One region of the Calidifontibacter terrae genome, then DNA from elsewhere that is predicted to be linked to it. Evidence: predicted binding sites of a transcription regulator. Region 1 holds the regulator's gene; the other holds the start of a gene.
What was found. Region 1 encodes LexA, which represses DNA repair genes until DNA is damaged. Its sites were predicted from a motif close to TCGAACANNTGTTCGA; they were not measured.
Positions count from the first base shown of each region.

Region 1 (15,563 bases):
CCAGGTGCCGGCGGCGGCTCCGGGGCAGGCGCCAGGGCAGGCGCCCGAACCGCAGGCGCAGGCCGGCTGGACGCCCGAGGACGACGAAGAATTGGCTGACGGGGTCGGGCTGGGGCTCGATGTCGACGAACTCGCCGATCACCTCGATCGCTCACCGGCCGATGTTGGCGCGCGACTCGCCGCACTCGGACTCGCCTGAACGCTGCCTGAAAGGCCGCGCTGATGGCACTCTTGGGCGCATGACCGACACCAAGCCCGATACCGGGTTCAACGCGCTCGAGCGCAACCGGTTGGTGGAGACCAACGGCATTGACATCATCACCGAGTCCGAACGCACGGCCCGACCGCGCGACCTGTTCTGGCCCTGGTTCGCCGCCAACGTGTCGGTGTTCGGGATCAGCTACGGCTCGTACGTTCTCGGCTTCGGCCTGTCCTTCTGGCAGGCCGTTGTCGTCGCCGTTCTCGGGATCGGGCTGTCGTTCCTGCTCTGTGGCCTGATCGCGATCGGCGGCAAACGCGGTTCGGCGCCGACGATGATCCTTTCCCGGGCAGCTTTCGGCGTGAAGGGACAGAAGGTCCCCGGGGTGATCTCCTGGCTCGTCTCGATCGGTTGGGAAACGTTCCTGGCGATCATGGCGACCCTGGCGACCGCGACTGTCTTTGCCGAACTCGGCTGGAGTCATGGCACCTCGACCAAGATCATCGCGGCCCTTGTCACCGCGGCGCTGATCGTGCTGGCGTCGGTCGCCGGCTATCACACGATCATGCGTCTGCAGTCGTGGCTGACCTGGCTGACGGGGCTGGCCACCATCGTCTACATGGCGCTGACCTGGAAACACATCCACTGGTCTGCTCTGTCGGACCTCCACTCGGGCAACGTGCAGTCGATGATCGGCGCCCTGGTCATGGTGATGACCGGATTCGGGCTGGGATGGATCAACATCGCCGCCGACTGGTCGCGCTATCAGTCGCGCGATGCCTCCGGCGCGGCGATCGCCGGCTGGAACACCCTCGGCGGCTCACTGGCCCCGATGTTCCTCGTTGCCTTCGGAACCGCTCTCGCCGGTTCGAGCAAGGACCTCTCTGATGCGGTCGCCGCTGACCCGGTAGGCGCCCTGGCGACCTTGTTGCCCACCTGGTTCCTGGTGCCGTTCCTGATCGCCGCCATCCTGGCTCTGGTCTCCGGTGCCGTTTTGGGCATCTACTCCTCGGGCCTGACGCTGCTCTCCCTCGGGGTGCGCATCCCGCGTCCGGCGGCAGCCTTGGTCGATGGCGTGATCCTGACCCTGGGCACCATCTGGGTGGTCTTCTTCGCCCAGGACTTCCTCGGTCCGTTCCAGAGCTTCCTGATCACCCTCGGCGTGCCGCTCGCCGCGTGGGCCGGAATCATGCTGTCCGACCTGGCCCTGCGTCGCCGCGACTACGACGAACGGGCTTTGTTCGATGCCTCGGGTCGCTATGGCTCCTTCGACCTCGTCTCGTTGGGCACCCTGGTGGTCGCCTCAGTCGTGGGTTGGGGCTTGGTGATCAACAACTTCGCTCAGGATGCTTCCTGGAACAACTGGCAGGGCTACCTGCTCGGTCCGATCGGCGGCAAGGAAGGCACCTGGGCCTACGCCAACGTCGGGGTGATCGTGGCGCTGGCGATCGGCTTCGTGGTCACCTTCATCGGCCGGCGGGGCACCATCCGTCGCCAGGAACAGCAGTGAGTGGCCACGCGCCCGACGAATGGCTGGTTGTCATCGACCCCCAAGCGATCTTCGCGGATCCGTCAACCAGTGACTGGGGCTCACCGATGTGGCAAGACCGGGTCGGCCGGATCCGGGAGCTCTGCGCGTCGTACGCCGGCCGGGTCGTGATCACCCGGTTCGTCGCCGACGCCGACCCGCAGGGGTCGTGGCGTCCGTACTACGAACAGTGGCCGTTCGCCCAGGCGCCCGACACCGACCCGTTGTACGCAGTCGTGCCCGAACTTGCCGATATCGACGCCACGATCGTGACTCGGCCGACCTTCGGCAAGTGGGGTTCCGACTTGGTGCGGGTGGTGGGCGAGACGCCGCGGCTTGTCCTCGCGGGGGTCAGCACCGACTGCTGTGTGATCGCCACCGCGTTGCCCGCGGCCGATGCGGGGGCGAGCATCGTCGTACGAGCCGATGCCTGCGCCGGGTCAACGCCGCAGAATCACGAGAAGGCGCTCGACCTGATGGCCCTGTTCGGGCCTCAGATCACCATCGAGGGCCGCTGAGCTGGGCTGTCGGCGCCGGGTGAAAGAGTTCTGCCATGAGTGAGGTCCCGTCGCTGGTCCTGATCAGCGGTCCCGAGCAGGTGCTCGCCGACCGCGCGCTGGCGTCGGTCGTCGCGGCGGTCCGGGAGTTCGAGCCCGACGCCGAGACCGTACGACTTGATGGCGCCAGCTACGAAAGCGGCTCGTTGGCGCTCCACACGAGTCCGAGCCTGTTCGGCGGCCGGCCCATCGTCGTGGTCCGCGATCTTGACGAAGCCACCGACGCGCTGGTCGACGAGCTCACCGCGCTGGTCGCGGCGCCCCTCGACGGCGCGGTGTTGGTGGTCACCCACAAGAGCGGCAACCGAGGCAAACGAGCGCTCGACGCGGTGAAGGCGGCCGGTGCCCGGGTCATTGACGCTCCCGCGATTAAGTCCGACAAGGACAAATCGGCCTTCGTCACCAACGAGTTCCGTCGAGCCCGACGCAAGATCACCCCAGAGGCGGTGCGGTCGCTGCTCGAAGCAATCGGCGGTGACCTGCGGGAGTTGGCTTCGGGTTGCGCGCAACTTGTCGCCGACACCACCGGGGTTGTCGATGACGATGCGGTGGAGCAGTACTACGGCGGCAAGGTGGAAGCCACCGGTTTCCGGGTGGCCGATGCCGCCGTCGCCGGGAATGCGGGGGAGGCACTGCGCTTGCTGCGCCATGCGCTCGCGACCGGACTCGATCCGGTGCCGGTGGTTGCCGTGCTCGCCTCCCAGCTGCGCCAGATCGCCAAGGTCGCCACTGCCGGCCGGGGCTCGCCGGGCAACCTGGCCAAGGAACTTGGCATGGCGCCTTGGCAGATCGACCGGGCGCGCATGGCCGCCCGCGGGTGGGACGGCGACCGCCTCGGCCGCGCGATCCAAGCCGTCGCCGCAGCCGACTTCGAGGTCAAGGGTGGCGGGCGCGATCCGATCTACGCGGTCGAGCGGGCGATCCTGACGATCTGTCGCGAAAGAGGCTCCGGCGCCGCCTGAGGTCGCGCTGCGTGATTTGGGAAGGCACCCCGGCCCGGTGTAACGTTGTGCCTTGCGTGCGCGCTCTGGTCGTGCGCGCCGCAGTATTACCAGCGCATCGAAAATCGCCAGGGTGTCCCCACGCCTCATCCGTTCCGGTGCGCCGTCGCCCTCTACGACAACAGCAGACCAACAGAAAGTACTTTCGTGGCAAACATCAAGTCGCAGATGAAGCGGATCAAGACCAACGAGATCCGCACCGAGCGCAACAAGGCTTACAAGTCCGAGTTGCGCACCTGGATTCGCAAGACCCGTGAGGCCATCGCCACCGGCGACGCCGAGCAGGCGAAGACCACCCTGGCCGCCGCGTCCCGCAAGTTGGACAAGGCCGTGAGCAAGGGCGTTCTTCACAAGAACCAGGCTGCCAACAAGAAGTCCGCGCTCTCCAAGGCCGTGAACGGTCTGGAGAAGTAAGACTCCTCGCACTTCGATCGAGCCCCGCCCGGATATCCGGTGCGGGGCTCGATCGTTCCTGCGATATCCTCAGGCTATGCATCGTCTGCTCCTGCTTCGATAGCCGCGCCGACCAGATCGGACCTCGGTGCGGCCACCCCTTGCCCCGGCGCGAGGGGTTTCTTGTTGGCACGTCCGAGTGCCGGAGCACACCACCAGCAGACGACCTGACGTGAGGGCACGATGACTGACATCACCGCTTCGGACACACCGGAGCACCGTTACACCGCAGCACTAGCCGGCGAGATTGAACGCCGCTGGCAGGACGCCTGGGAGGAGCAGGGCACCTTCGAGGCGCCCAACCCGACCGGAGAGTGGGCCGAGCCGGGGGTTGCCGAGCGTCCCAAGCGCATGGTCCAAGACATGTTCTCCTACCCCTCGGGGGCTGGCCTGCACGTCGGACACCCGCTGCCGTACATCGCCACCGATGTCTACGCGCGCTACCTGCGCACCACCGGCATGAACGTTCTGTTCACGCAGGGCTTCGACGCCTTCGGTCTCCCGGCCGAGCAGTACGCCGTGAAGACCGGGCAGCACCCCCGCAAGACCACCGAGGAAAACATCGGTGCCTTCAAGCGTCAGCTGCGCCAGTTGGGTCTGTCCTACGACCAGCGTCGTCGGGTCTCCACGATCGACCCGGAGTATTACAAGTGGACGCAGTGGATCTTCACCCAGATTTTCGACGCCTGGTATGACCCGCGCGCCGGCAAGGCCCGGCCCATCGACACGCTCATCGCGGCGTACGAAGCGGGCGAGGTGGCGACGCCAGACGGACGTCCGTGGGCCGACCTCGACGCCGTCGCCCGCGCCGACGCGGTGGACTCGCACCGGTTGGCCTACAAGCGAGAGGTGCCGGTCAACTGGGCACCCGGCCTGGGAACAGTTGTCGCCAACGAGGAAGTCACCAACGACGGCTTGACCGAACGTGGCGACATGCCGGTCTTCCGCCGCAATCTCGCGCAATGGATGATGCGGATCACCGCCTACGCCGATCGGTTGACCGACGACCTGGACCGGGTCGACTGGCCGGAGTCCATCAAGGCGATGCAGCGCAACTGGATCGGTCGCTCCCACGGCGCGGCGGTGCGTTTCCCCGTTGGCGACGACCACCTCGAGGTGTTCACCACCCGCCCCGACACGATCTTCGGCGCGACCTTCATGGTGATCGCCCCGGAGCACCCGCTGGTCGACGCGATCGTGCCTCCAGCGTGGCCCGAGGCGACCAAGGCAGCCTGGACCGGTGGGGCAGCCACGCCCGCAGCAGCGGTCGAGGCCTACCGGTTGGCAGCGTCGCGCAAGTCCGATCTGGAGCGTCAGACCGACGACAAGTCCAAGACCGGGGTCTTCACCGGAGCGTTCGCGACGAACCCTGTCTCCGGCGCGGCTCTGCCGGTGTTCATCGCTGACTACGTCTTGATGGGCTACGGCACCGGCGCGATCATGGCGGTGCCCGCCGAGGACCCGCGTGACTGGGACTTCGCCAAGGCCTACGACCTGCCCTACCTGCGAACCGTGCAGCCGGGTGAAGGTCATGACGAGGACAAACCGTTCACCGGCCAGGGCGTCAAGATCAACTCCGCCAATGAGCGAATCTCGTTGGACGGCAAGGACATCGAGACGGCCAAGAACGAAACGATCGAGTTCCTGGAGAGCCAGGGGCTGGGTGCGGGAACGATCACCTACAAGTTGCGTGACTGGCTGTTCAGCCGGCAGCGCTACTGGGGTGAGCCGTTCCCGATCGTCTACGACGAGCTGGGCATTGCGCACGCCGTGCCGGCCGATCAGTTGCCGGTCGAACTGCCCGAGGTGGCCGACTACTCACCCAAGACCTACGACCCGCACGACGCGCAGTCGATGCCGCAGGCGCCGCTGTCGCGGGCCACGGACTGGGTCGAGGTCGAACTCGATCTGGGTGATGGACCCAAGACCTACCGTCGCGAGACCGACACGATGCCCAACTGGGCCGGGTCCTGCTGGTACGAACTGCGTTACACCGACTCACACAACGACGAGGCCTTCGTCGACCCTGAAATTGAGCGTTACTGGATGGGTCCGGGCCGCGGCGAGGGGGAGGGCCGCGCGAACGACACCGGCGGCGTCGACCTCTACATCGGCGGGGCCGAACACGCCGTCCTGCATCTGCTGTACTCCCGTTTCTGGCACAAAGTGCTGTTCGACTTGGGCCACGTCTCCAGCGAGGAGCCGTTCCGCCGCTTGTTCATCCACGGCTACGTGCAGGCTCACGCCTACCGCGACCACCGCGGTCAACCGGTTCCCGCCGCCGAGGTGGAGGAACACGGCTCGGGCGAGGCGGCGACGTACACCTGGAACGGCGAACCCGTCACCCGTGAATACGGAAAGATGGGCAAGTCGCTCAAGAACGTCGTCACGCCCGATGAGATGTGCGCCGACTATGGCGCTGACACCTTCCGGGTCTACGAGATGTCGATGGGTCCGCTGGACCAATCGCGTCCGTGGGAGACACGCGCAGTTGTCGGTTCGCAGCGTTTCCTGCAGCGCCTGTGGCGCAACGTGGTCGACGAAGATAACGGCGCCCTGCGGGTCGTCGACGCCGCCGCCGACAACGCCACCAAGCGCCTGCTGCACAAAGCGATTGACGGCGTACGCCGCGACTACGAAGCGCTCAGCTTCAACACCGCCGTCGCAAAGATGATCGAGCTGAACAATGCGCTGACTCGGATGGACGCCGCGCCGCGCGAGATCGTGGAGCCGTTGGTGCAGATGGTTGCGCCTCTCGCGCCGCACCTCGCGGAGGAGCTGTGGCAGCGGTTGGGCCATGACGGCTCGCTCGCCTATGCCCCATTCCCTGAGGCTGACCCGGCCCTGGTCAAGGACGACACGGTGACCTGCGTGGTGCAGGTCCTCGGCAAGGTGCGCGACCGGTTGGAGGTGGCCGCGGACATCACCGACGCCGACCTCGAACAGGCCGCGCTGGCGAGTGAGAAGGTGCAAGCCGCGATCGGCGACCAGCAGGTGCGCAAGGTGATCGTGCGCGCCCCGAAGCTGGTCAACCTGGTCATCGGGTGACCGCGTGACGGTCGCAGTCGTCACCGATTCGTCCGCCGCTCTGCCACCTGATGTGGCCGGGCGGGGACGCATCGCCGTTGTTCCGCTGCATGTCGCGGTCGATGGTGTCTCCCATGACGAGGGCGTCGACATCACCGCAACGGAACTCGCGACGGCGCTGCGAGACCATCGCAACGTCACCACCTCGCGACCCTCGCCGGGCGCCTTCCTGCAGGTCTACGAGGACCTCATCGCGCGCGGCGCGACCGGCATTGTGTCGGTCCACCTGTCGGGCCAGATGTCCGCAACCCTCAGTTCCGCCGAGATCGCCGCCGCCGAGTGTGAGGTGCCGATCGAAGTGGTCGACTCCGGCGCCGTCGGCATGGCAATGGGTTATGCCGTTTTGGCCGCCAAACGAACCGCAGACCGAGGTGGATCGGTGGCTGAGGTGGCCGCCGCGGCTCGGGCGCAATCGGCCGCGGGCAGCATTTACTTCTATGTCGATTCGTTGGACTCGCTGCGGCGTGGGGGACGGATCGGCAAGGCGTCGGCCTTCTTCGGTTCGGCGCTCTCGATCAAGCCGTTGCTCGCCTTCGATTCGGGCCACATCGAGCCGTTGGAGCGGGTCCGCACCACGAATCGCGCGCTGTCCCGGTTGGAGGCCCTGGCTGTGCAGGCGGCCGGCAAGATCGACGGCGAGGTCGACCTGGCGGTGCAACACCTCGAAGCGCTCGAGCGGGCCGAGTCGTTGGCCGAGCGATTGGCCGACAGCGTCCCGAACCTGCGGCGGGTGATCGTCGTGGAGTTGGGCGCTGCGGTCGGCGCCCATGTTGGCCCAGGAACCCTTGCTGTCGTCGTTTCACCGCACCCGTCCCAGGGCAGCGACCTCGACCTCGGCGACTGATTCTCCACAGGTTGACCTCCCTGGCGACGGTCATCCACAGGAGCGCAGTCGCGGCCGACGAGCCGCGCGGAATCCCGCCTAACGTGCCGGCATGGCGCGCTCTTCCGAACCACCCGACCGATTGGCCGCCCTCCTGGCCGAGCTCGAGGAGGGTCGACGCAGCGCATGGGTTCCCCAAGAGGATGACCTCGTTGACCGGCGGCCGCGGTTGGCCGGCCTGCGGCGTCGAGCATCGAACGCGCCGAACAGCACTCTCGAAGACTTCGGCTTCGAGACCGAGAGCGCCGTCGAGGCTGAGGCGGCAGACCCGGTGTCGCGCGCTGACCGGCGGGCGCGTGGACTGCCCGGTCGCGATGTGAAACCGCATGCCCCGTTGTTCCGGTCGCCGCTGAACGAAGCACCGCTGGAAGCCCATCCCGCGCGCGCCGCCTTGATCGGGGCGTTGTTGGTCGTCCTTGTTGTCGCGATGGTGCTCGGGGTGCGGGTGTGGACATCTGGTCGAGCCGACCAACCTGTGCCGTTGGCGAAGCCGGTGACCACGACGTCTGGCGCCGCGGAATCGGCGAGTGGGGGATCTGCTGTTCCCAGAGCGACGGCGACCAGCGGCGGCGCCGCGGCGGCCGCCACCGCGCCGGTTGCGACCGGCACCGTCGAAGTTCACGTGGTTGGCCAGGTCCACCACCCAGGAGTCGTCACGCTGCGCTCCGGCGCGCGGGTCGTGGATGCCATCAAGGCGGCCGGGGGCGCGCTGCCGGGAGCCGACCTCGATGCGGTCAACCTCGCGCGGGTGCTCGGCGATGGGGAGCAGGTGCGAGTTCCGAAGCCGGGGGAGAGCCCGGTGGCCGTCGCGCCGGGGGCAGTTGCCGGGTCCTCCGCGGGGTCCACCGGAGCCGCCGGCCCCAGCGCCCCGATCAACCTGAACACCGCCGACGCAACCGCTCTGGATGCCCTGCCAGGGGTCGGACCGGTCCTCGCCGAACGGATCATCCAGTGGCGGCAGACGAACGGGCGGTTCACGTCCGTCGACGAACTCGGGGAGGTCAGCGGGATCGGTGACAAGGCGTTGGAGCGCTTGCGTCCGCTGGTCACCCTCTGATGCGGGAACGGGCGGTGGCGCTCGACGTCCGGTTGCTGGTGCCCGCGTTGGTCGCCTGGGCTGGTGCTTTGATCGCGGCGCGTGGATCGGCCATGGTCGCCATGGGGCTGGCGACAGCGTGCGCGCTGCTCGGCGGGCTCACTCTGCTCCTGGCCGATCGTCGGGTGTTCGCCTTGGCCGGTCTCTGCGGGCTCGCCACGTCGCTGACGGTCGGCGCTGCCGCCGTCGATCACGTCGTTCGCCACGACGGCCTGCTGCCGACACTCGTGCAGCAGCGGGCCACCGTACGCCTGCAGGCTCGGGTGATCTCCGACCCCGTGCAGGTGCCTTCTCGGTTCGGAGGTGACGAGGTCTGGCGGGTGCGGCTGGAGGTGAGCAAGATCAGCGGCCGCGGATCTTTGGGCAGGTCCGCCGCCCAAATCATGGCATTCGGCGATCATCAACTCGGCAGCCTGCGCTGGCATCAGGAGATCGCGCTGGGCGGGCGGCTGCAGCCCTCCAGCCTCGATCCGGCCGAGTCGACCGTGCTGGTGTCCGGACCCATCCGCCTGCTGAAATCGGCCGGCCCGATCGAGCAGGCGGCAGAGCGGGTGCGCTCGGCGGTCCGAGCAGCCACCGATGGGCTGCCCGGCGACCCGGCCGGTTTAGTTCCGGCGCTGGTGATCGGTGACACGAGCCGGTTACCCGATGACCTGAACGCGGACATGAAAGCGACCGGGATGACCCACCTGAACGCCGTGAGCGGATCAAACGTCACCGTCGTCATGCTCGCGGCCGGGTGGGCTTGCGGGTGGCTGCGCGTGCCGCGGCGGTTGCGGGTGCCGCTCACCTTCCTGGCGCTGACTTGCTTCGTCTTCCTGTGCCGGCCCGAACCCAGCGTGATCCGGGCGGCGGTGATGGGCGCCGTGGGTCTGCTCGCGCTGCGATCAAGCGGCGCCCGGGCCGCGCCCCCTGCGCTCGCGACCGCGATCGTCGTCCTCCTGGTGGTGCAGCCGCCCCTGGCATCGTCGTACGGTTTCGCGTTGTCCGCGCTGGCGACGTTGGGCTTGATCCTGTTTGCCCGTCCCTGGGCGGCCGCGATTGCCGAGCGACTACCGAACCGGTTCGGCTGGCTCGGTGAAGCGATCGCGGTGCCGCTGGCCGCCCAGACGATGTGTGCGCCGGTCACCGTCCTGCTGCAACCAACGGTGAGTCTGATTGGGCTGCCGGCGAACATGCTCGCGGCGCCGTTCGTGGGTCCGGCCACCATCGCCGGCGTCGTCGTCGCGGTTCTGGCCGTCCCGGTGCCGTTCCTGGCGGCGATCGTCGCCTGGGCAGCCGGCCTTCCAGCGTGGGCGATCTGCCTCGTCGCCCGCCGCTGCGCTGACGTCCCGTACGGCCGGTTGCCGTGGGCCGGAGGGCTAAGTGGGGCGTTGCTTCTTGCCGCGGTTACGGCGATCGTGCTGTTCACCGGCGCCGGGCTGCTGGCGCGTGCCCGCCGTTCGATGGTTGCTGCGCCGGCCGCGTTGTGTGTCGGCATCGCGGTCTGGGCACCGCTGCCGGTGGGCAACGTGCCCGCGGGGTGGTTGGTGATGATGTGCGACGTGGGGCAGGGCGACGCCACCCTCGTACGATCGGCCCCGGGCCATGCCGTCCTCATCGACACCGGGCCCGACCCGCAGGCGATGCGCCGCTGCCTCGACGATTCCGGGGTCAAGGTGCTCGACGCGATCGTGCTGACCCATTTCCACGCCGATCACGTCGACGGTCTCGCAGCGGTGATCGAGCAGGTCCCGGTCGGGGAGATCATCGGGACCTTCGTCGACGAGGAAGCAGCGACGGGCAAAGACGAACCCGGCCATGAGCAACAGGCGCTCGCGGTGGTCCAGCGATCCGGTCGCTCGCTGCGGCGGGTTCACGCGGGGGAAACGCTGCGGTGGAACGGAATTGCCGCGACTGTGTTGTGGCCGGTGCGCGCCATCCACGCGGGTTCCTTGCAGAACAACGCCAGCGTGGTGCTTGACCTTCAGGTGGCGGGGGTGCGGATGCTCTTCACCGGCGACATCGAGAAGGAAGCAGCAGCCCGGGTCCTGAGCGCCTTGCGGGCGCTACATGACCCGACGCCGTTCAGCGTCTTGAAGGTTCCTCACCACGGTTCGAGCAATCAGGTTCCCGAGCTCATCCACCTCGTGGCGGCGCCAATCAGCCTGATTGGGGTGGGCGCCGACAACGACTACGGCCATCCGGCCGCCCGAACAGTTGCGCTGCTCGAGGCAGATGGCAGTGCGGTGTTGCGCACCGACATCGGGGGAGCGATTCGGCTCTATCGCCGCGGAGCTGGATTCGGCGTCGTACGCGGGTCGGGTCAGGCGCCAACCGAGCAGCAATCGGCCATCCCTGCCGCTTCGACCAAAGCCTCGATGGTCGCGGCAACGGCGGGAACCCGCTGCAGATCGGGGGTGGTGACGGCGAACACCGATCGCTGAGACGGCGGGTCCATTGGCAGAACCTTCACCCGCGCGTTCGGAGCGGAGCGCAGGATGAGGTCAGGCACCAACGCGACACCGAGACCTTCGGCCACCAGGCCGAGAACCGCGACGTAGTCCTCGGTTTCGAAAGCGACATCGGGCGCGAAGTGCGCCTTGTCGGCGAGCGCGAGCAGGTGGCCCCGACATCGCGGGCAACCGGCGATCCATGGCGCGCTGGCCAGGTCGGCGAGCCGCACCGTCTTGCGGGAGGCGAGCGGGTGATCGACCGGCAGTGCCAGGCGCACGTGGTCATCGAGCAGCTTGGTGGAGACGAAGTCGTCCAACCTGTCGTCGTCGCGGCTGAGGTCGAGCCCCTCATAGGTGAAGGCGACAGCGACGTCGCACTCCCCAGCGCGCAGCGCGGCCAGAGACTCCGGCGGCTCGCCCTCGGCGAAGCTGACCTTCACCTCGGGAAAACGCTGTTTGACCAGCGAGAGCGCCCGCGGAACCAGGGTCGAGGACGATGACGGGAAGGCCATCAGTCGCACCCTGCCTGACTGCAGTCCGGCAATCGCGGCGACCTCGGACTCAGCGGCGCTGATGGCGCTGAGCACACTCGTGGCGTGCCGGGAAAGCACCTCGCCCGCTTCGGTGAGCCGGACGTTGCGACCCATCCGCTCGACCAGCGGTGTGCCGAGCCGTTCTTCGAGCCGGCGGACCATCTGCGAGATCGCCGGCTGGGAGTAGCCGAGGGCCGATGCAGCGGCGGTGAAGCTGCCCTCATCGGCGATGGCACGTATCACTCGGAGTCCAGCAGCGTCGATCATGGGGTCTAGCCTACAAAGCGATATGAGCCAGCACCCCACGATGACCAACAGCGCCCTTGAAGACGGGCAAGGAACTGAACCCGCAGCGGAGGACTTGCTGCGCGAACGAGTCGCTCTGGGCGGTGTATTAGCGCTGACCGGAGCGGGTTTGTCGACCGCATCCGGGCTGCCGGACTACCGCGGAGCCGACGGCGTACGCCGCGTGCAACCGATGACCGTCTCGGAGTTTCGCGCCACGGTCGAGGCTCGGCGTCGCTACTGGGCGCGGTCTTATGCCGGATGGGCCCGGTTCAGCGCCGCATCGCCCACCAGCGCCCACGCAGCGCTCGCCGACTTGGAACACCGGGGATTCATCGATCACACCATCACCCAGAACGTTGACGGGTTGGCGCGGGTCGCGGGCAGCCGCGCGGTGATCGAGTTGCACGGACGGCTGGACGAAGTGATTTGTCTGCGCTGCCGTACGACCGTCGCCCGGGAGTGGATGCAACAGGAGATCGAACGGCTGAATCCGGGTTTCGAGGCGGCCGTCGGTGACGCACGCAACGCGCCGTTGCGACCGGACGGTGACGTCGAGCTAGACGGGAGGTGGGACGCGCAGTTGCGTCTGGTCAGCTGTCCGATGTGCGGCAGTGACCTGCTGAAGCCACACGTCGTGATGTTCGGGGAATCGGTGCCGAGGGCGCTTGTCGAGCAGTGTTTCGCGCTGGTTGAGGCGGCCACAACGGTGGTCGTGATCGGGTCATCACTCGGGGTCATGTCGGGCTACCGCTTCGCGAGGCATGCCGTCAGACGTGACATCCCAGTCGTGTTGGTCAATACCGGATGGTCACGAGCAGAAGACCTCGCCACTGCGCATGTGCATCGCGACCTGCAGCAGGTGATGGTCGATCTGGCCACCCACCTGCCGGCCCGGCCAGTTGCGGCGACCAACTGAGGGAACCCGCTGACGGGTCCCGCCAGCCCGATCAGACGCGTCGCAGAACCGCGGTGACCTTGCCCAGGATGACGGCGTCGTCGCCGTCGATCGGGTCATAGGCGGGGTTGTGCGGCATGAGCCAAACCTTGCCGCTCTGGCGCTTGAAGGTCTTGACGGTTGCCTCGTTGTCGAGCATCGCGGCCACGATGTCGCCGTTGTCGGCGGTCGGCTGCTGGCGGACCACGACCCAGTCGCCATCACAGATCGCGGCGTCGATCATCGAGTCGCCAACCACCTTCAGCAGGAACAGGTCACCTTCGCCGACGATCTGTCGGGGGAGCGGGAACACGTCTTCGACTACCTCTTCGGCCAGAATCGGTCCACCAGCGGCGATCCGACCCACGACCGGAACGTACGTGGCCGCCGGGCGCTGATCGCCGACACCGGTCTCGTCGATCGCGTCCTCGTCGCCATCCGGAAGGCCCGCGTCGCCTCGACGATCCCGACGGTCGGCATCGCTCTCGGCGCTGATGACCTCCATCGCGCGCGGCCGGTTCGGGTCACGTCGCAAGTAGCCCTTGCGTTCGAGCATCGACAGTTGGTGGGCCACTGAACTCGGGCTGGTCAGACCGACAGCCTCACCGATCTCGCGAATGCTCGGCGGGTAGCCACGGCGCTCGACCGAGTTGCGGATGACCTCCAACACCTTGCGTTGACGGGTGGTGAGTTCGGCCCCGCCGTCGCCGTCGGGCAGGTGGTGAATCTTCGCCATGTCGTGGTCGTCCCGTCTGGTGGTTCGCGGTGTGTCTGGTCACTCGTGGAGCACGTCTACAGCTGTCGTTCGCCGGCCGCCGAACCGATGTTGTCGGTGGTCGGTAGTTAGCTGCGAAGCATGAATCGAGCGTATGCCGTCGGACCCAGTCTTTCAAACATGTGTACGACGCGTGTCTCGCCCAATTCGAACATTCGTGCTATAAATCGTACAGACGTCCGATCGCACACCTGTGCGAACGGCACTTGCACCTGGAGACACCCTTGGGTGTCGGGGATGGAGGAACCGATGAGTGCTGTGACTCACCTTGCTCAGCCGATGTCGACGCCGGCAATGGCGCCCTCAACGCGTCGGCCGCGGCGTCATCTGAAGCTGGTGCCGCCACTTACCGAGTCCCACGCGAGTGCCGGGCGCTTCGATGGTCGTGACGGTGGCATCCGGTTGACCGTGCGAGGCCGTCGGATGCTCGTCCTGGTCGGCCTCGTGGCCGTGCTGATGGCAGGTTTCGGGGTAGCTCGCGCGATGGCCGGACCCGCGGCCGCGACCGCGGGGGTCACCGTCGAGACGGGCCAAACACTCTCTGACGTGGCCCACCGCGCCTACCCCTCGTTGCCGATCAGTCAGGCCGTGGTGAAAGTGCAGTTGGCCAACGGTTTGAACTCCCTGCAGGTCCACGCCGGGCAACACCTGCTGCTGCCGCGATAGGCAGCAGGAGCGGTCTTATGCGATCGGACGACACGCCTCGGGCGGTCGTCCGATCGCGTCATTTTCAGCATCTGCCCTGGTCGTGAGCCGTGTTTCCGGGGCCTATTGCCAGGGCGGTCGATCGCCTCGAAACGCGACTCGCCGAGCTGTTGCATGTGGGGTCGGATCGGCCTAGTATCCCTATATCTAGTAGTTACACCGATGTAAGTCGCCCACATGTGGTCCCCACGTTGTCCACGACTTCTCCACCGGTTATCAACAGATCGACCTACTACAGAGCGATCCTGACCATCCCTTCCGGCTCGGGCATTTGCGTGCCCGTGTCCGGTTGCTCAGCCTCGAGAGGAGCCACCCGTGCACTGCCCGTTCTGCCGCAATGACGACTCGCGAGTCGTCGACAGCCGCACCAGCGAAGACGGCACCTCGATCAAGCGTCGTCGGCAATGTCCCGAGTGTGGCAAGCGGTTCTCGACTGTCGAAACGGCAGGCCTGACCGTGGTCAAGCGCTCCGGTGCCAGCGAGCCGTTCTCGCGGCAGAAGGTGCTCGTTGGCGTGCGCAAGGCCTGCCAGGGCCGGCCGGTCAGCGAGGACCAGTTGGCGTTGTTGGCGCAGGAGGTCGAGGAGGGCATTCGCGCGCGAGGGCTCGCCGAGATCGACGCCCACGACGTCGGTCTGGAGATTCTCGGACCGTTGCGGGTGCTCGACGAGGTCGCCTACCTCCGATTCGCCTCGGTCTACCAAGCATTTGGTGGCCTCGACGACTTCGAGCAAGCCATCAGCCTGTTGCGCGCCGAGCGCGCGGCCACCGACCGGACCTAACCGCTCGCGGTTCCTTCCGGAACACCAGAACCTCACGAACAACAGTTCAACAGCATCGCCACCACTCATACGGAGGAGAATCATGACGGAGACGACCAGTGCGCGGTCCCGTGCGCGTCGGAGCCCCAAAGGCATCACGGTGGAGCGCATCTTCACCACGCCGGGTGTCCACCCCTACGACGAGGTCACCTGGGAGCGTCGCGACGTCGTCCAGACGAACTGGAAGAGCGGCGAGACGATCTTCGAGCAGCGCGGGGTCGAGTTCCCCGACTTCTGGTCGTTGAACGCATCGACCATCGTCACCACCAA
Region 1 is NZ_BAAGZF010000006.1:256,508-272,070, reverse strand. Features, by position in the region: gene ACYU98_RS09480 (ATP-dependent DNA helicase) at 1-199, shown strand, start outside; gene ACYU98_RS09475 (purine-cytosine permease family protein) at 240-1,709, shown strand; gene ACYU98_RS09470 (cysteine hydrolase family protein) at 1,706-2,245, shown strand; gene holA (DNA polymerase III subunit delta) at 2,281-3,246, shown strand; gene rpsT (30S ribosomal protein S20) at 3,433-3,699, shown strand; gene leuS (leucine--tRNA ligase) at 3,922-6,786, shown strand; gene ACYU98_RS09450 (DegV family protein) at 6,791-7,669, shown strand; gene ACYU98_RS09445 (helix-hairpin-helix domain-containing protein) at 7,761-8,765, shown strand; partial or broken gene ACYU98_RS09440 (DNA internalization-related competence protein ComEC/Rec2) at 8,765-11,044, shown strand; gene ACYU98_RS09435 (LysR family transcriptional regulator) at 11,110-12,039, opposite strand; gene ACYU98_RS09430 (Sir2 family NAD-dependent protein deacetylase) at 12,062-12,976, shown strand; gene lexA (transcriptional repressor LexA) at 13,008-13,730, opposite strand; gene ACYU98_RS09420 (LysM peptidoglycan-binding domain-containing protein) at 14,019-14,435, shown strand; gene nrdR (transcriptional regulator NrdR) at 14,790-15,254, shown strand; gene ACYU98_RS09410 (vitamin B12-dependent ribonucleotide reductase) at 15,337-15,563, shown strand, end outside.

Region 2 (15,563 bases), on a different contig from region 1:
CGGGTGTTGCTCTATCTGCACGGCGGCGGCTGGGTCCTGGGCAGGCCGCAGGACTATGACTCGTTGCTGACTCTGTTCTCTGCTCGGGCCGACTGCACCGTTCTGGCACCGGACTACCGGATGGCGCCGGAGTATCCCGCGCCGACTCCGGTGCACGACGTTCTGGACGTCTTCGACCACTTCAGCAGTGGTCCTGCCGAAGGTGGCACCTCCCAGCCGCAGATCGTGGTCGGCGGAGACAGCGCGGGTGGCAACCTGTCGGCATTGACCGCGATCCACGCTCGCGACCGGAACATGCGGCTGGTCGGGCAGGTGTTGGTCTACCCCGCCACCGACCTGTCGATCGAGCACGAACTGCGCAATGCGCCGATGCTCAACGGGCCCAAGCTGGATCGGTACAAGGAGCTCTACCTGAGCGGATCGGGCCTCGCGGCAGAGGATCCGATCCTCTCCCCCGCCCGCGCCGACGTACGCGGTGTAGCGCCAGCACTCGTACAGACGGCGGATCGGGATCCGCTGGGTCCGGAGGGCAATGCCTACGCCCGCCAGTTGCAGGACGCGGGAGTTGCCGCGCGCCTGACCCGCTATTACGGGGTGCCCCATGGCTTCCTCAACCTGCCGGGCGCGACGCACGTCGGGCGGCAAGCACGGCAGGAGATCGTGGACCAGCTGAACGACTGGTGGTCGGCATGAGGCGCTGGGCGCTGCTCGCCCTCGACGTGCTGCTGGTGCTGGTGTTCGCCGCGATTGGCCGAGCCTCGCACCACGAATCGAATCCGCTGATCGATGCCGTCATCACCGCGTGGCCGTTCCTGGTCGGCGTGGCGGTGGGCTGGATCATCGCCTACGTCAATTGGGGCCGGGTCGTTCCGGTGACGGTGCGCGCGGGCGTGACGGTGTGGGTCGCGACCGTCTGCCTCGGGATGGTGTTGCGCCATCTGTCCGGTCGTGGCACAGCGTTCTCTTTCATCATCGTTGCCACGATCGTGCTGGGGGTCTTCCTCATCGGCTGGCGCGCCGGGATGGCGCTCCTTGCCCGGCGCGGCCGGCTAACAAGCGAACAGTGACGAACGCCGACACCGATCAGAGATATTGCCCCGTGGTCGCGACCGAGTCGATCGCCTTCGCGGCACCGCTACCGGTCTTGCCGTCAATCAGGGTACGGATGTAGGTGATCCGCTCACCCTTCTTGCCGGAAATGCGCGCCCAGTCGTCAGGGTTGGTGGTGTTCGGCAGGTCCTCGTTCTCCTTGAACTCCGCCACGCAGCTGTCCAGCAGGTGGTCCACCCGGATACCGCGCACGCCGGTGCTCAACTGATCCTTGATCGCCAGCTTCTTGGCGCGGTCGACGATGTTCTGAACCATCGCGCCCGAGTTGAAGTCCTTGAAGTAGAGAACTTCCTTGTCGCCGCTGGCGTAGGTGACCTCCAGGAAACGGTTCTCGTCGATCTGGGCGTACATCCGCTCGACGGTCGCCTGGATCATTGCCTCAACAGTTGCCTCGGCTGATCCACCGTTCTCGGCGAGGTCGTCGGGGTGCAACGGAAGTGTCGGCGTGAGGTATTTGCCGAAGATCTCGTGGGCGCTCTGGGCGTCGGGTCGCTCGATCTTGATCTTCACGTCGAGTCGGCCCGGACGCAGGATTGCCGGGTCGATCATGTCTTCGCGGTTGGAAGCACCGATCACGATGACGTTCTCGAGCTTCTCGACGCCGTCGATCTCGGCGAGCAGCTGAGGCACGATCGTGGTCTCAACGTCGGAACTCACGCCCGAACCGCGGGTGCGGAACAGCGACTCCATCTCGTCGAAGAAAACCACGACGGGGGTGCCGCCCGAGGATGCCTCGCGAGCGCGCTGGAAGATCAACCGAATGTGTCGCTCGGTCTCGCCGACGTACTTGTTGAGCAGTTCCGGGCCCTTGATGTTCAGGAAGTAGCTCTTCGCGTCGGGCTGGCCGGTCTTCTCTGCCACCTTGCGGGCGAGCGAGGCCGCGACGGCCTTGGCGATCATCGTCTTGCCACAGCCGGGAGGGCCGTAGAGCAGCACACCCTTCGGCGGACGCAGTGCGTGTTCGCGGAACAGGTCGGCATGCAGGTAGGGCATTTCGACCGCGTCGCGGATCTGTTCGATCTGCCCGGACAGTCCACCGATGTCTTCGTAGTAGATGTCGGGCACCTCTTCCAACACCAGGTCAGCGACCTCGGCCTTGGGGATGCGTTCGAAGACAAAATTGCTGCGAGCATCGAGCAACAGGGAGTCGCCGACGCGCAGCTTCTGGCCCTGCAACGCCGCCGCGAGGCGAACGATGCGTTCCTCGTCGCCATGGGCGAGGACCAACACCCGCTCGTCGTCGAGCATTTCCTTGATTTGTACGAGTTCGCCGACCCGCTCAAAGTCGAGCGCCTTGACCACGTTGAGGGCCTCATTGAGGACCACCTCGCGGCCGGGAACGATGAGTTCGCGCTCGATCGACGGGCTGACCGCGACGCGCATCTTGCGGCCGGAGGTGAGCAGATCGACCGTCTCGTCGTCGTTGGAGCTCAGCACCACGCCAAAGGAGGCCGGCGGCTGCGCGAGGCGCTCGATCTCGCCCTTCAGGCTGATGATCTGTTCGCGGGCATCCTTGAGGGTGCGGACTAGGCGCTCATTCTGGGTCGAGAGCGTGGCCTGGGCCGACCGCAGTTGCCGAACCTGTTGATCGAGGTCACCGCGGGCAGCGGATCCGGCCACTCTGGACCGCAGCGCTTCGGTCTCAGCGCGCAAACTGCGAACCTCGTCGTACTGGGCGGACTCGTCGGTCACGGCTCCTCCTTCGGGGCGTGGAACATCGGCTCCAACTCGACCCTAACCGTCGGAGTCCGGCGATTCCTGAACCGGCTCACGGAATGAGCGTGCGAGCTTGCGGACCTTCTTGTCCGAGACCGGTCGTTCGCCGACGTCTTCGGCGCTCCATTCACCCGAGGGCATGACGGCTTGGACGTCGGCCTCGTCGAAACCATCGGCGGCGCCCTTGCTCGGGCGTCGCTTGCGCATCGGCGGGGTGACGCCCGGAGCGAGGCGGCGGGTGGTGATCAGGAAGCCGGTGTGGCCGTGCATCCGGTGTTCGGGGCGTACGGCCAATCCTTCGAGGTGCCAACCGCGTACGAGCGATTCCCAGGCCTGCGGTTCGGTGTAGCCGCCGTGGTTGCGCATCGCCTCGGCCACGCGGGACAACTGCGTCGCCGTGGCGACGTAACAGATCAGAACTCCGCCAGGCGCGAGAGCATCGGCAACGACCTCGAGGCACTCCCACGGGGCGAGCATGTCGAGCACCACCCGATCGATGCTGCCGCCCTCGACGGTCTCAGGCAGGGCGTCGACCAAGTCACCGACGGTCACCGTCCAGCCCGGGTGATCGTCGCCGAAGAAGCTGCGGACGTTGCCCTGAGCGATCTCGGCGAAGTCGTCGCGGCGCTCGAAGCTGAACAGCTGGCCCTGGTCGCCGACCGATCGAAGCAGCGACAGCGACAGCGCGCCGGAACCGACACCGGCTTCGACCACGCGCGCGCCGGGGAAGATGTCGGCCATCGTGACGATCTGACCGGCATCCTTGGGGTAGACGACCGCAGCGCCGCGTGGCATCGAGAGAACGAAGTCGCTCAACAACGGCCGCATGGCGAGGTATTCGACACCGGCGGTGTTGGTGATGGTGGTGCCGTCGGGGCGGCCGATCAGGTCATCGTGGGCCAGGAATCCGCGATGGGTGTGGAACTGCTTGCCGGGGCCGAGGACGATGGTGTGCATCCGTCCCTTGGGATCGGTCAGCTGGACGCGCTCTCCCTCGGTGAACGGGCCGCGGCGTCGGTCGGCGCCGAGCGGTGCAAGGGGAGCGTCGGTCATGGCCGCCAAGCTTAGGGGCCGCCCGGCACAGCGCCCAATCGCCAGCCAATCGCTGGCCGCTTGGAGGTGTTCAGCGGCCTGGGGTCAGGGCGTGATCGACAGCGCGAATCAGTTCGTCGCGGTGGACCCAGCCGAGCAACTGGCCGTCCCGGTCGAGCACGATTGTTCGGTCAGCCAGCCCGTTCATGCTCGCCCCGGCAACGATCTCGTTGAGATCGCCGTGGTCGTCGAGAGTGACAACCCACGGACCGCTCGGCAGTTCGACCAACGCCTCCACGGCGGTGGTCGCGCGGCGTTCCAGCGGAACCTGCATGGCGGCGCCGGCGACGACGAAACCGTACGGCTGCCCGTCCTTGGTGACGAGGGTGTCCAGGCCGGACAAACTCGCGACGGGTGCCGCGAGGTCGACAGCGGTGATCGGTCGCAGCACGTCGCGCAGCGACACGGTGGACAGCTGTTGGGTGACTTTGCCACGCATGATGGCGGCTCCTGCGCCGAACCAGAGGAACGAGCCGATCAGCGCTGCCCACGCGACGGTGAACAGCGAAGGTCGGTGGCCGTTCGCGAACGGGATGACCACGAGCGCGATGAGCACCAGCACGGTCAGGATTCGGCCCGTCCAACCGGCCACGACGGTGCCTTTAGGCCGGCTGCCGGTGATCTTCCAGACCAGCGCCTCCAGCAGGTAGCCGCCGTCAAGCGGAAGGCCGGGCAGCAAGTTGAAGGCCGCCACGAAGGCGTTGGCCCAGGCGAAGGAGCCGATCAGGAGAGCTGGCACGTCGGGCAAGTCGGCCTGCAGCACCCCGAAGCCGACCGCAGCCAGGGCCGCGTTGGACAGCGGTCCGACGGCCGCGACGAGGGCACTGCTGCCGGCGTGAGCGTGTTCCTTGCTGAACGAGGTGTGGCCGCCCCAGAGGTCTGCCACGATCTGTTCAACGGAGTAGCCGCGCGCCTGGCCGACCAGCGCGTGAGCGCCTTCGTGGACGAGCACGGAGATCAGCAAACCGACGACGTATAGCCCGGCAACGACGTAGGCCGCCCCGCCGAGATCGGGCAACGAATTCGAGACCTGAGGACCGAACGTGGCGACGATGATGACCGCGATGAAGACCCACGAGCGGCCGATGTAGACGGGCACGCCGCGTAAGGAGCCGACTCGCCAGCCGGGAGAGGTGTTCGCCATGGTGAGGACAGCGTACGGGGAGGGTGTGACAGTCCCATTTGTTGGCTGCCCAGCTCGCTTCGTGCGCTCGTCGGTGGGGTTGTCGGTGGGGCGACGTAGGGTCGCAGGATGTCGGAGTTGGTGGTTCGCGCCGCAGCGGCTCAGTCGGCTCGGTCGGATGAGTCGCGTCGTTCGGCGCTGTCGCCCAGCCGCGCGTCGGACTATTTGCAGTGTCCGCTCCTGTATCGCTTCCGGGTGATCGACAAATTGCCCGAGACGCCGAGTGCTGCCGCGGCTCGCGGAACCTTGGTTCACGCCGTACTCGAACGACTTTTCGACGTCACGGCCGGCGAGCGAACTCCCGAACACGCGGCGGCCCTGGTGCGACCGCAGTGGGAGTTGCTTGTCGAGGCCGAGCCGGAGTTGGCCGCAGTCGTGGGCGACGATCCCGATGGTTGGTTCGCCGCGGCCCAGCGATTGGTCGAGCGGTGGTTCGAGCTTGAAGATCCGACTCGTCTCGAACCCGCAGAGCGGGAGCTCTACGTCGAGGCCGAAGTTGATGGACTCACCCTGCGTGGCTATATCGATCGCCTCGACATCGCGCCGACTGGCGAGATTCGGGTGGTCGACTACAAGACCGGCCGGTCCCCCTCGGAGCTCTTCGAGGCTAAGGCGCTGTTCCAGATGAAGTTCTATGCCTTGGTTTTGTGGCGCACTCGTGGAGTCGTTCCGCGGATGCTGCAACTGGTCTATCTCGGCAATAGCGAAATCATTCGCTACGAACCCGATGAACGCGATCTGCAAGCAACCGAGCGCAAGGTGTTGGCGCTCTGGGCGGCGATTCAACATTCCACCGAGACCGGCGATTGGCGGCCAAGCCCATCGCGACTGTGTTCCTGGTGTGATCACAAACCGCTCTGCCCTGCCCACGGTGGCACCCCTCCGCCGTTGCCTACTCCCCCGGCTTGACGAGGTCGGTCTGATGGCGGCTTTGATGGCTCATCACAAACCAGGGTGTAGCTGGGGTCTGAAGCCGCCGGTTTCGAGGAGGGATCGGGCGATGTAGTGGGCGAGGTTGCGGAAGCCGAGGGCCGACCCGCGTAGGTGTTCGAGGCGGCCATTGATCGCCTCCGTTGGTCCGTTGCTGGTGCCAGGCCGGTCGAAGTAGGCCAGCACGTCGGCGGACCGCTTGGTCAGGGTGCAGCCAAGGGTGGTGATCTCGGTCAAGGCCTTGGGCACACCGGTGCTGATCGAATCGATGAGCGCGGTCATGAGCTTCTTGCCGGCGGCACGGTCGCGGTGCCGGTACGCCGCGATCATCCGCTGGTAGATGCCCCAGGTGCACTCAACTGGCTCATCACAAACCAGGGTGTAGCTGGGGTCTGAAGCCGCCGGTCTCACCTTCGAACCGGGCCGGGTCGTTGATCAACACCCGGTACCCCTCGGCGAGGACCGCGTCATTCGCGGTGTTCCAGGCAACGCCGAGTCCTTCAGCGACCCGGGCGACGGTCAGATGCTGACACACGATCGCAGCAAGTGCCCACGCCATCGCACGCCGCGACGAGGTGGCTCGCGGTTAGGCCGCGAGGCTGGTGTCTTGGCGCCACACATGCCCGCACTCGGTGCACCGGTACCGCCGCACCGTGACCAGCAGTGTCGTTGGTCGCCACCCGAACGGTTCGTGGGCCAACCGGCGGACCACGCTGCCCCGCGGGGTCCCTTCGCAGCCGCACCGGTGACACCACCGGTCACCCTCAATAACCCGGCACGTCAGCACCGCCCGGTCTGGTTCAAGACGGCAGAAGGAGGTCAGGTCAGGACAGCTGAAGCCGTCCTTGGCAGTAGCGTTGTGCACGTCGAGGTCTTCCAGATGGGCAGTGTCAGAACTCTCATCATCGGGAGACCTCGACCCCCACCCCCGAACCGACGCGCCAGGAACTCCTATACCCTCATCTGTGATGAGCCTGTAAACGACCCTCGCAGATGCCAAATGTCTCGGCAATTAAGCTGCCCGATAGTCACGCTCCCGGCTATCGGGAAACAGGCACTAGAGGCACCCGCTGGAGGCAGCCCACGCCTTGAGTGACCCGTTGGAGAACGCGAATGCCTGGCCAGTTGTTGTGAATGGGGTCGGGTTGTCTGCTCGTGGTGTGTAACCAACGGCGAAGATTGTTGTGCCATCGGGATCCACAATTTTCGTTCCGGATGAAGTGGTGTTCGTGAACGCTGTTTCGGATCCGTTGAGTGATGATCCGTTACTGAAGAGCAGGGCTGGCTTCTCCGCTGACTCAGGATTGTCCCTTGTCTCATCGCTGTTGCCCCCGGCACTGTAGAAGACGAGCACACGCCCCGGCTTCGAGTGGGCTCCATCGGGTGCCGTTGCCTTGTCGGCGGTGTACTCGATCGTTAGGGCTCCACCCCATCGCAAAGTCGTCGTGTAGACGTGATCGCGCAGCGCTAGGCAGTCTTCCGGCACGCCGATGTAATTGTTGAAGTAGACAGCGGCTTCGTCGCCATCGTTCGACTCACCAAGCTGCTTCACAAGCCATGCGTACATCTCGTGGAATGTCGCGAGCGGAATCTTGGAACCGTCCCGGGCAGTGATGTCCTTAACGGCGACGCCGACAACAATCGGCGTGTTGAGCACCGTACGTTGCGACGCTGTTGCCTGCGAACTAACGGACGAAGTGCTGGCCACTGGAGAACTAGAGGCTGGAGTGTTGGCCACCGACGCAGCGGTAGACCCAGCGTTGGATCCTGTCACGGGCTCATTGCTGCCACTGCAACCTGCGAGCGTACAGACAGCAAGTGCTAGGCAAAGGGAGCGTCGTATGCTCATGTTCCATATGGTGCCGGACGCCACAGACGAACATCCCCGTTTTCGATGGAACGCCGCGAAAGGCCGACTGGTCAATCCTTCCCGTGGCCCGTTTCTTCCATCCCGACGCCAGCCAGCAACTCCTACACCCTCATCTGTGATGAGCCGCTTTGATGCCGCTGAGTGACTCCGGGCGGCTAGGTGCGGCTGGTGAGGGAACGGCCGCGGCCGATTCCAGACTGCGGGCTTGATCCGGGCGGCTGATGCAGCCGCTGCCTACCCCGGGAGTCAGATGAGGCTCAGTGGTTTGCCGCGGAAGGCGGCTCGTTCACCTCCACCGGTGCTCACCAGTGGCAGCAAATGACGGGCCCATATTCCGATAAGGCGCAGCAGAATGAGCGGTGAAAGGCAAGCCCATGTCGCTCCCCCTGTGGATACCCGGCGGTAGCGAAAAGGGTTGTGGATAAACAGAATTCGTTCTCCACAACTTCACATTCCTCTTCCATTTTGGGTCGAACATACGTACACTTGGAGGATCACCTGGGGCGTGAAGGAAGGGGGCAAGGCAATGAGTATCGAGGTCACTCGTACGGCTGCTGAGAAGCCTGTGTCTTCTTCTTCGTCGCGCTCGTCGTCGCGGTCTTTCGCCGGTGGGTTCCGGCCGCTTGATGTGGCCGAGCTGCTCGGTCCCGATGGTTCATCTGGACCTGCTGGCTCTGCTGGTTCGGATGTGCGGTTGCTCGATGCTGGCTCGGGACCATCGGCGTTGAACCGGCTGCAAGACGCGCTGCCTGACCTACCCGTCCTGGCCGATGGGTGCTCACAACTCAGCGACACTGAACTGACCGAAGCCGCCCGACTCGCCGCAGTGTTCATGCAACGCGCTGAAGCCGCGTTGATGCTGATCACCGCTGACGCGATCGACCGCGGAGCGATCACCCGCTCCACCGCCAACAGTCCCGGCACCTGGGTCGCCCGCATCGCCGCCGGTGAAGGACCAGCCGATCTGATCACCAGTGAAGCGATCAAAAACGCCGGACCGCTAGTCCCCCTCAGCGAAGACCGTGCCAGCGCTGACTGTGCCGGTCAAGGAAACACACACACCGAAACAGAACCGGTCGCCCCGGCCGCGTTCCGGGTGCCGGGGATTGAACCCGGCCACGCGAACCGGATCGCGAAAGTCGCCGCCGCCTCCCTACACGTCTCACACCGGGTGATGGCCGCCGCGGTCCGTGATGGTGCCGCATCCATCTCAGTAGCCCGGGCAGCCCTGGACCACGTGAACCGAATCAAAACCGTCCTCCCCAACGCGACCACCGATGAAATTCACGCCTGGTTCCTGGCCGTGCCCGCCACCCTCGGCCGGTCCGGGGTCACCGAACTGTCGAAACGGATCATTGCTGACTACGGCACCCGTGATGCCCTGAACGACAAAGAAGCCGAACAACAACGCCTGGAGTTCCTGCGCTACCGGGACGAGAACGACGGCATGACCAGCATCGAAGGACTCCTCTCCGGAGACAACGCCGCCGAATTCAAACACCTCATCAACGCCCTGTCCGCTCCGTCACCCAAGACGTCCTGCTGCGATGACCCGCACCACCGCCACACCAGCACGAGCGCCAGGGGCAGCGATGAGGCCAGCAGCAGCGGCAGTGCTGAAGCCGGCAGCGACAACCTCGACCGCGACAGCGGCGAAGCTAGCGACGAGGAAGAGTCAGATTCGTTGTTTGATCAGCGGGCCAAGCTCATCCGCCTCGCTGATGATGACCGCTCACCCGACAAACGCCGGATCGACGCGTTAATGATGATGCTGCGTCGGGTCGCGGCCTGGCTCGACGGTGACCCCACCGTCGCGACCAGCGGACCAGCACAAATGGTCGTCACCATCGACTACGAAACCCTCGCCCAAAAACTCCGTGACACCGGCGGAGGAGGATCCGGCACCAATAGGGAAGGGGCCACCATCAGCCCTGGTGCTGCTCGGCGGATGGCCTGCGACGCGACCCTGATCCCGATGGTCCTCGGCACCAACAGTGAACCCTTGGATGCTGCCCGTGCCCAACGCCTCTACACCGGTGCCCTCAGACACGCCGTCCTACAGAAACACGGCAACAAGTGCACCTACCAAGGCTGCACCAGACCCGGCGACTGGACCGAAATCCACCACGCCATCCACTGGGCAGACGGCGGACCCACCAACCTCGACAACGGTTATCCGCTCTGCGGGGCAGATCACGCGATCGTCCACCGCGACAACCTCACCCCCACCACCACCAGCACCGGCAAAATCCTCTGGATCCCCCGCCTCGTCGCCGCAGTGAGCTGATCGACGTCGCCGTCGCTCGTCGCAACTGACACTCGTTGGGAAGTAGCGCCGGTCAGCGGACCTGCGACGTGAAGATCGACGCGGAGATCGACGCCGCAATTCGATCGAGCAACATCCGCAGCGGTTCAGGAATTTGTTCTGGGCTCGCCGCTGCGGCCAACGCGCCAGCGAGCAACTCCTTGCGGCCGGAGGCCACACCGCAAAATCGATGCAATTGGTCGGCCAATGGCCTTCCACGCCAGGCGGGTTGCTGCTGCAAGCCACCGAACTTGTCGGCCAGTCGCAGTTCTTCGAGCACAGCTAAGACCTGTGTCGTGCCGAGCCCGCGGATCAGTTCCTCCTCGAGGTCGGCGCTGCAGACAAAGAAGCCGTAGCCGGGCAGGTCGCTGTCGTCGCGAGTTGGATACCCGAGATCGGCGAGCACGCGGCGTACGACATGCGCCTCCCCCGCATCGCATAGCCCGACCACCATTGCATCGGGTGCATCGACCTGCAGGTCGGCAAGGGCGCGCCGCACGTTGGTGATGCCGGCCAAGTCGACGAGTCGAACATCGTCCAACGGGAGGTTCGCGGTGGCTGCAAAGGCGCGTACAGCAGCGACGTCGCTCACTCCTTCGAGCAGCACCTGCACCAGTGCCGGTTGCGCAGACATGGGTCCACCACATCAGACTCAGCGCAGCTGCGCATCCGCCTTTGCGCTCCCCGCCAGCGTCCAGAGCGATGAAATCGTCTGTCCGGCAAGGGAGTCCACCAAAGTCGCCCCGACGCTGGTGGGCACTGACACGACATGCGGAACGGCGATCGTACGAGCGCCGGCGGCGACCGCCGACCGCGCGCCGGTCGGCGAATCCTCGACCGCGAGGCAGTCGGCCGGATCGACCCCGAGGGCGGCGGCCGCGGCCAGGTACGGCTCGGGGTGTGGCTTGCCGTTGGTCACCCGATCGCCGGTGATCAGGGCCTGGAACGTTCCCGCCGGAAGGGCATCGAGCATCACCTTGGCGAACGACGCGTACGACATGGTCACCAGCGCGTTCGGAATGCCTGCTGCGACAGCCTCGTTCAGCAACTCCGCCGCGCCCGGACGCCACGGGATGTGTTCGCGCATCTGACGGATCACCGAGTCCAACAGCCAGTCGACAATCTCCTCTGGCGTGAGGGTGACCGGTGAATTGTCACGGATGACCTGCCCGGAGACCAGCAACGGATTACCGACGAGTTGGTGAGCCAACGAGTCGTCCCACACGCCACCGAAGGACGCGACCAGGTCCCGTTCGGCTTGGATCCAATAGGGCTCGGTGTCGACAAGGGTGCCGTCCATGTCCCAGAGCACAGCAGCGGGTCGCATCAGTCCTCCGGCTCGTAACCGAGGTTCGGCGAGAGCCACTTCTCAGCCTGGGCCAGGGTCCACCCCTTGCGCTTGGCGTAGGACTCCAACTGGTCGCGGCCCAGTCGGCCGACCACGAAGTACTGCGACTGCGGATGCGAGAAATACCAGCCCGACACGGCAGCCCCTGGCCACATCGCCATGGAGTCGGTCAGCTCGATTCCGGTCTGCGCCGTCGCGTCGAGCAGGTCGAACAGGGTCTGCTTCTCGGTGTGTTCCGGACAGGCCGGGTAGCCGGGAGCAGGCCGGATGCCGACGTACTTCTCGGCAATGAGGTCCTCGTTGGTCAACGTCTCAGACGCTGCGTAGCCCCAGAACTCCTGGCGCACCTGCTCGTGCATCCGCTCGGCGAACGCCTCGGCGAGCCGGTCGGCGACCGACTCCAACAGGATCGCGTTGTAGTCGTCCAGATCCGCCTTGAACTCCGCAATCTTCTCGCCCGCCCCGAGCCCGCCGGTCACCGCGAAGCCACCGATGTAGTCACGCAGACCGGTCTCCTTGGGCGCGATGAAGTCGGCCAGGGACTTGTTCGGAACCCCGTCGCGGTGAGCGCCCTGCTGGCGCAGGTGGTGCAGCACCGTACGAACCTCGGAGCGGGTCTCGTCGGTGTAGACCTCGATCGAATCGCCGACCGCGTTCGCCGGGAAGAAACCGATGACACCGGCCGCCTCGAGCCAACCCTCGCTCTCGATGCGGTCGAGCATCTCGTTCGCCTCGGCGTACAGCTTGCGGGCAGTCTCCCCTGTGGCCGGGTTGTTGAGGATGTCCGGGAAGCGGCCCTTCATCTCCCAGGCATTGAAGAACGGCTGCCAGTCGATGTATTCGCGCAGCGTCGCCACAGAATAGTTCCGGAACGTCCGGGTGTAGGACGTGACGTGACCATGGACCTGGTCGTTGCCGGTGTCCTTGCTCTGCTGCAGCAGCAGGTGCGGCCGCACCGGTTGGTAGCCGTTCCAGTCGATCTCCGGACGGTTGGCGAGCGCCGCGTCGTAGGAGATCAGCGGGCGATCGTTCTTCTTGGCGGCGTGGCGGGTGCGAATCGATTCGTAGTCTCGCTCGACCTCCGCGAGGAAGGCGTCCTTGCGGGTGTCCGACAGCAGGGCCGAGGCAGTGGGCACCGAGCGCGACGCGTCCTTCACCCACACGACCGGGCCGTGATACTTCGGCGTCACGCGCACAGCGGTGTGGGCGCGCGAGGTCGTTGCGCCGCCCAGCAGCAGCGGGATGTCGAACCCCTGACGTTCCATCTCGGCGGCGACGCCCACCATCTCGTCCAGCGAGGGGGTGATCAAGCCGGACAGCCCGATGATGTCGGCGTTCTCTTCCTTGGCGGTGTCGAGGATCTTCTGTGTCGGAACCATGACACCGAGGTCGATGACGTCGTAGTTGTTGCATTGCAACACGACTCCGACGATGTTCTTGCCGATGTCGTGGACGTCGCCCTTGACCGTGGCCATCACGATCTTGCCCTTGGAGACTGTGGCGCCGTCCTGCTCCGCTTCGATGAACGGAATCAGATGGGCGACAGCCTTTTTCATCACTCGGGCCGACTTGACGACTTGGGGAAGGAACATCTTGCCGGCGCCGAACAGGTCGCCGACAACGCCCATGCCGTCCATCAGCGGACCTTCGATCACGGTCAACGGGCGCTCCCCCGCGGCCGCGAGCTCCACGCGAAGCGCCTCGGTGTCTTCGACCACGAAGTCATCGATGCCCTTGACCAGCGCGTGGGTGATCCGCTCGCGCAGGGGCAGTGTTCGCCACGCCAGCGCGGCGCTGTCGTCCACCGCATCGGCTTCCTTGTTGAACTCGTTCGCGACCTCGAGCAGACGCTCGGTGGCATCGGCGCGGCGGTTCAACACGACGTCCTCGATCCGCTCGCGCAGGTCGGGATCGATCTGGTCGTAGACGACCAGCGCGCCGGCATTGACGATGCCCATATCCATGCCCTCGCGGATCGCGTGGAACAGGAAGACCGAGTGGATCGCCTCGCGTACGGGGTTGTTGCCCCGGAAACTGAAGGAGACGTTCGAAACTCCGCCGGAGATCAGCGCGCCCGGAAGGTTGGCCTTGATCCAGCGGGTGGCCTCGATGAAGTCGACACCGTAGTTCGCGTGCTCCTCGATGCCGGTGGCCACCGCGAAGATGTTCGGGTCGAAAATGATGTCCTCGGGCGGGAATCCGACCTCGTCGACCAGGATCCGATAGGCCCGCTGACAGATGTCCTGCCGACGCTGGATGTTGTCGGCCTGACCGTCTTCGTCGAAGGCCATCACCACGACCGCTGCGCCGTATTTGCGACACAGTCGGGCATGCTCGATGAAGGGCTCAACGCCCTCCTTCATCGAGATCGAGTTGACGATGGATTTGCCCTGAACACAGCGCAATCCGGCCTCGATGACCTCCCATTTGGAGGAGTCGATCATCACCGGAACGGTGCAGATGTCGGGCTCAGCGGCGATGAGTTTGCAGAAGCGGTCCATCGCCTCCACCCCGTCGATCATGCCTTCGTCCATGTTGATGTCGATGATCTGGGCGCCGGCCTCGACCTGTTGTCGGGCAACCGACAGCGCGGCCGGGTAGTCGCCCAGCTTGATCAGTTTGCGGAAGCGGGCCGAGCCGGTGATGTTGGTGCGTTCGCCGACGTTGACGAACAGCGAGTCCTCGTCGATCGTCAACGGCTCCAAACCCGACAGGCGCAGCGCTTGGCGCGGCGTCGCCGGAACGCGCGGTGCGACCTCCTTGATGCGGGTGCCGATTTCCTCGATGTGTTCCGGAGTGGTGCCGCAGCAGCCGCCGAGGATGTTGACCAGGCCGTCGCGCGCGAATTCGGCGAGGACCTCGGCCATCTCCTGCGGCGTCTCGTCGTATTCGCCAAAGGCGTTCGGCAGGCCGGCGTTCGGATAGACCGAGATGAAGGTGTCGGACAGTTTCGCCAGTTCGGCAACGTACGGGCGCATGTCGGCCGCGCCGAGCGCGCAGTTGAAGCCGACCGCGATCGGGCGGGCGTGGCGCACGCTGTTCCAGAACGCCTCGGTGACCTGCCCGGTGAGGGTTCGGCCAGAGGCGTCGGTGATGGTGCCGGAGATGACGACCGGCCAGCGGCGGCCTTCCTGCTCGAAGAGGGTCTCCAGCGCGAAGATCGCGGCCTTGGCGTTCAACGTGTCGAAGATCGTCTCGACCAACAGCAAGTCGCTGCCGCCGTCGATCAAGCCGCGGCCCTGCTCCAGGTAGGCATCGACCAGTTCCTCGAAACTGGTGTTGCGGGCGCCGGGGTCGTTCACATCGGGCGAGATCGACGCCGTACGGTTCGTCGGCCCCAGCGCTCCGGCGACGTAGCGCGGGCGCTCGGGGGTGGCGACTTCGTCGCAGGCCGCCCGGGCGAGTTGCGCCGAGACCAGATTCAGTTCGTACGACAGGTCCTGCATGCCATAGTCGGCCATCGAGATCCGTTGAGCCGAGAAGGTATTTGTCTCGATGATGTCCGATCCAGCGGCGAGGTAGTCACGGTGAATGCCGGTGATGAGCTCGGGGCGGGTGATCGAGAGCAGGTCGTTATTGCCTCGTACGTCCTGGGGCCAGTCGGCGAACCGGTCGCCGCGGAACTCGGCCTCAGACAGTTTGTGGCGCTGGATGAAGACACCCATAGATCCGTCGAGCAACAGGATCCGGGAGGCCATCGCCTTCCGGAGCTCGGCGGAGGCGTCGGGGCGGTGGGCGGACGTGTCGCGTTCGATCTGGTCGACGCGGGAGTCGGAGCGGCTGCTCACTGTTGGCGTTCCCTTCGTAGATACGACGGTGATGGTAGCCCCGACACGTCGGGAGCCGCCCTTGGGATACGCCCAGCGAGACAGTCGGTGATCCTGCGTAGGCTGAGACAACGCCCGCAAGCCGAGAGGGAGAACAGATGATCGAGTTGGAGGATCTCCCGCTGCTGCGCGACCCGATCGTGATTGCGGCCTTCGAGGGATGGAATGACGCCGGCGACGCC
Region 2 is NZ_BAAGZF010000005.1:90,214-105,776, forward strand. Features, by position in the region: gene ACYU98_RS07415 (alpha/beta hydrolase) at 1-693, shown strand, start outside; gene ACYU98_RS07420 (DUF3054 domain-containing protein) at 690-1,067, shown strand; gene arc (proteasome ATPase) at 1,084-2,802, opposite strand; gene ACYU98_RS07430 (tRNA (adenine-N1)-methyltransferase) at 2,845-3,879, opposite strand; gene ACYU98_RS07435 (site-2 protease family protein) at 3,950-5,062, opposite strand; gene ACYU98_RS07440 (RecB family exonuclease) at 5,171-6,010, shown strand; partial or broken gene ACYU98_RS07445 (transposase) at 6,044-6,896, opposite strand; gene ACYU98_RS07450 (hypothetical protein) at 7,089-7,688, opposite strand; gene ACYU98_RS07455 (HNH endonuclease signature motif containing protein) at 8,428-10,188, shown strand; gene ACYU98_RS07460 (hypothetical protein) at 10,241-10,840, opposite strand; gene ACYU98_RS07465 (HAD family hydrolase) at 10,859-11,533, opposite strand; gene metH (methionine synthase) at 11,533-15,342, opposite strand; gene ACYU98_RS07475 (PAC2 family protein) at 15,480-15,563, shown strand, end outside.
Region 2: ACYU98_RS07455 (HNH endonuclease signature motif containing protein) is a predicted target of LexA. The motif match lies at 8,372-8,387, and genes of this name have one in related genera.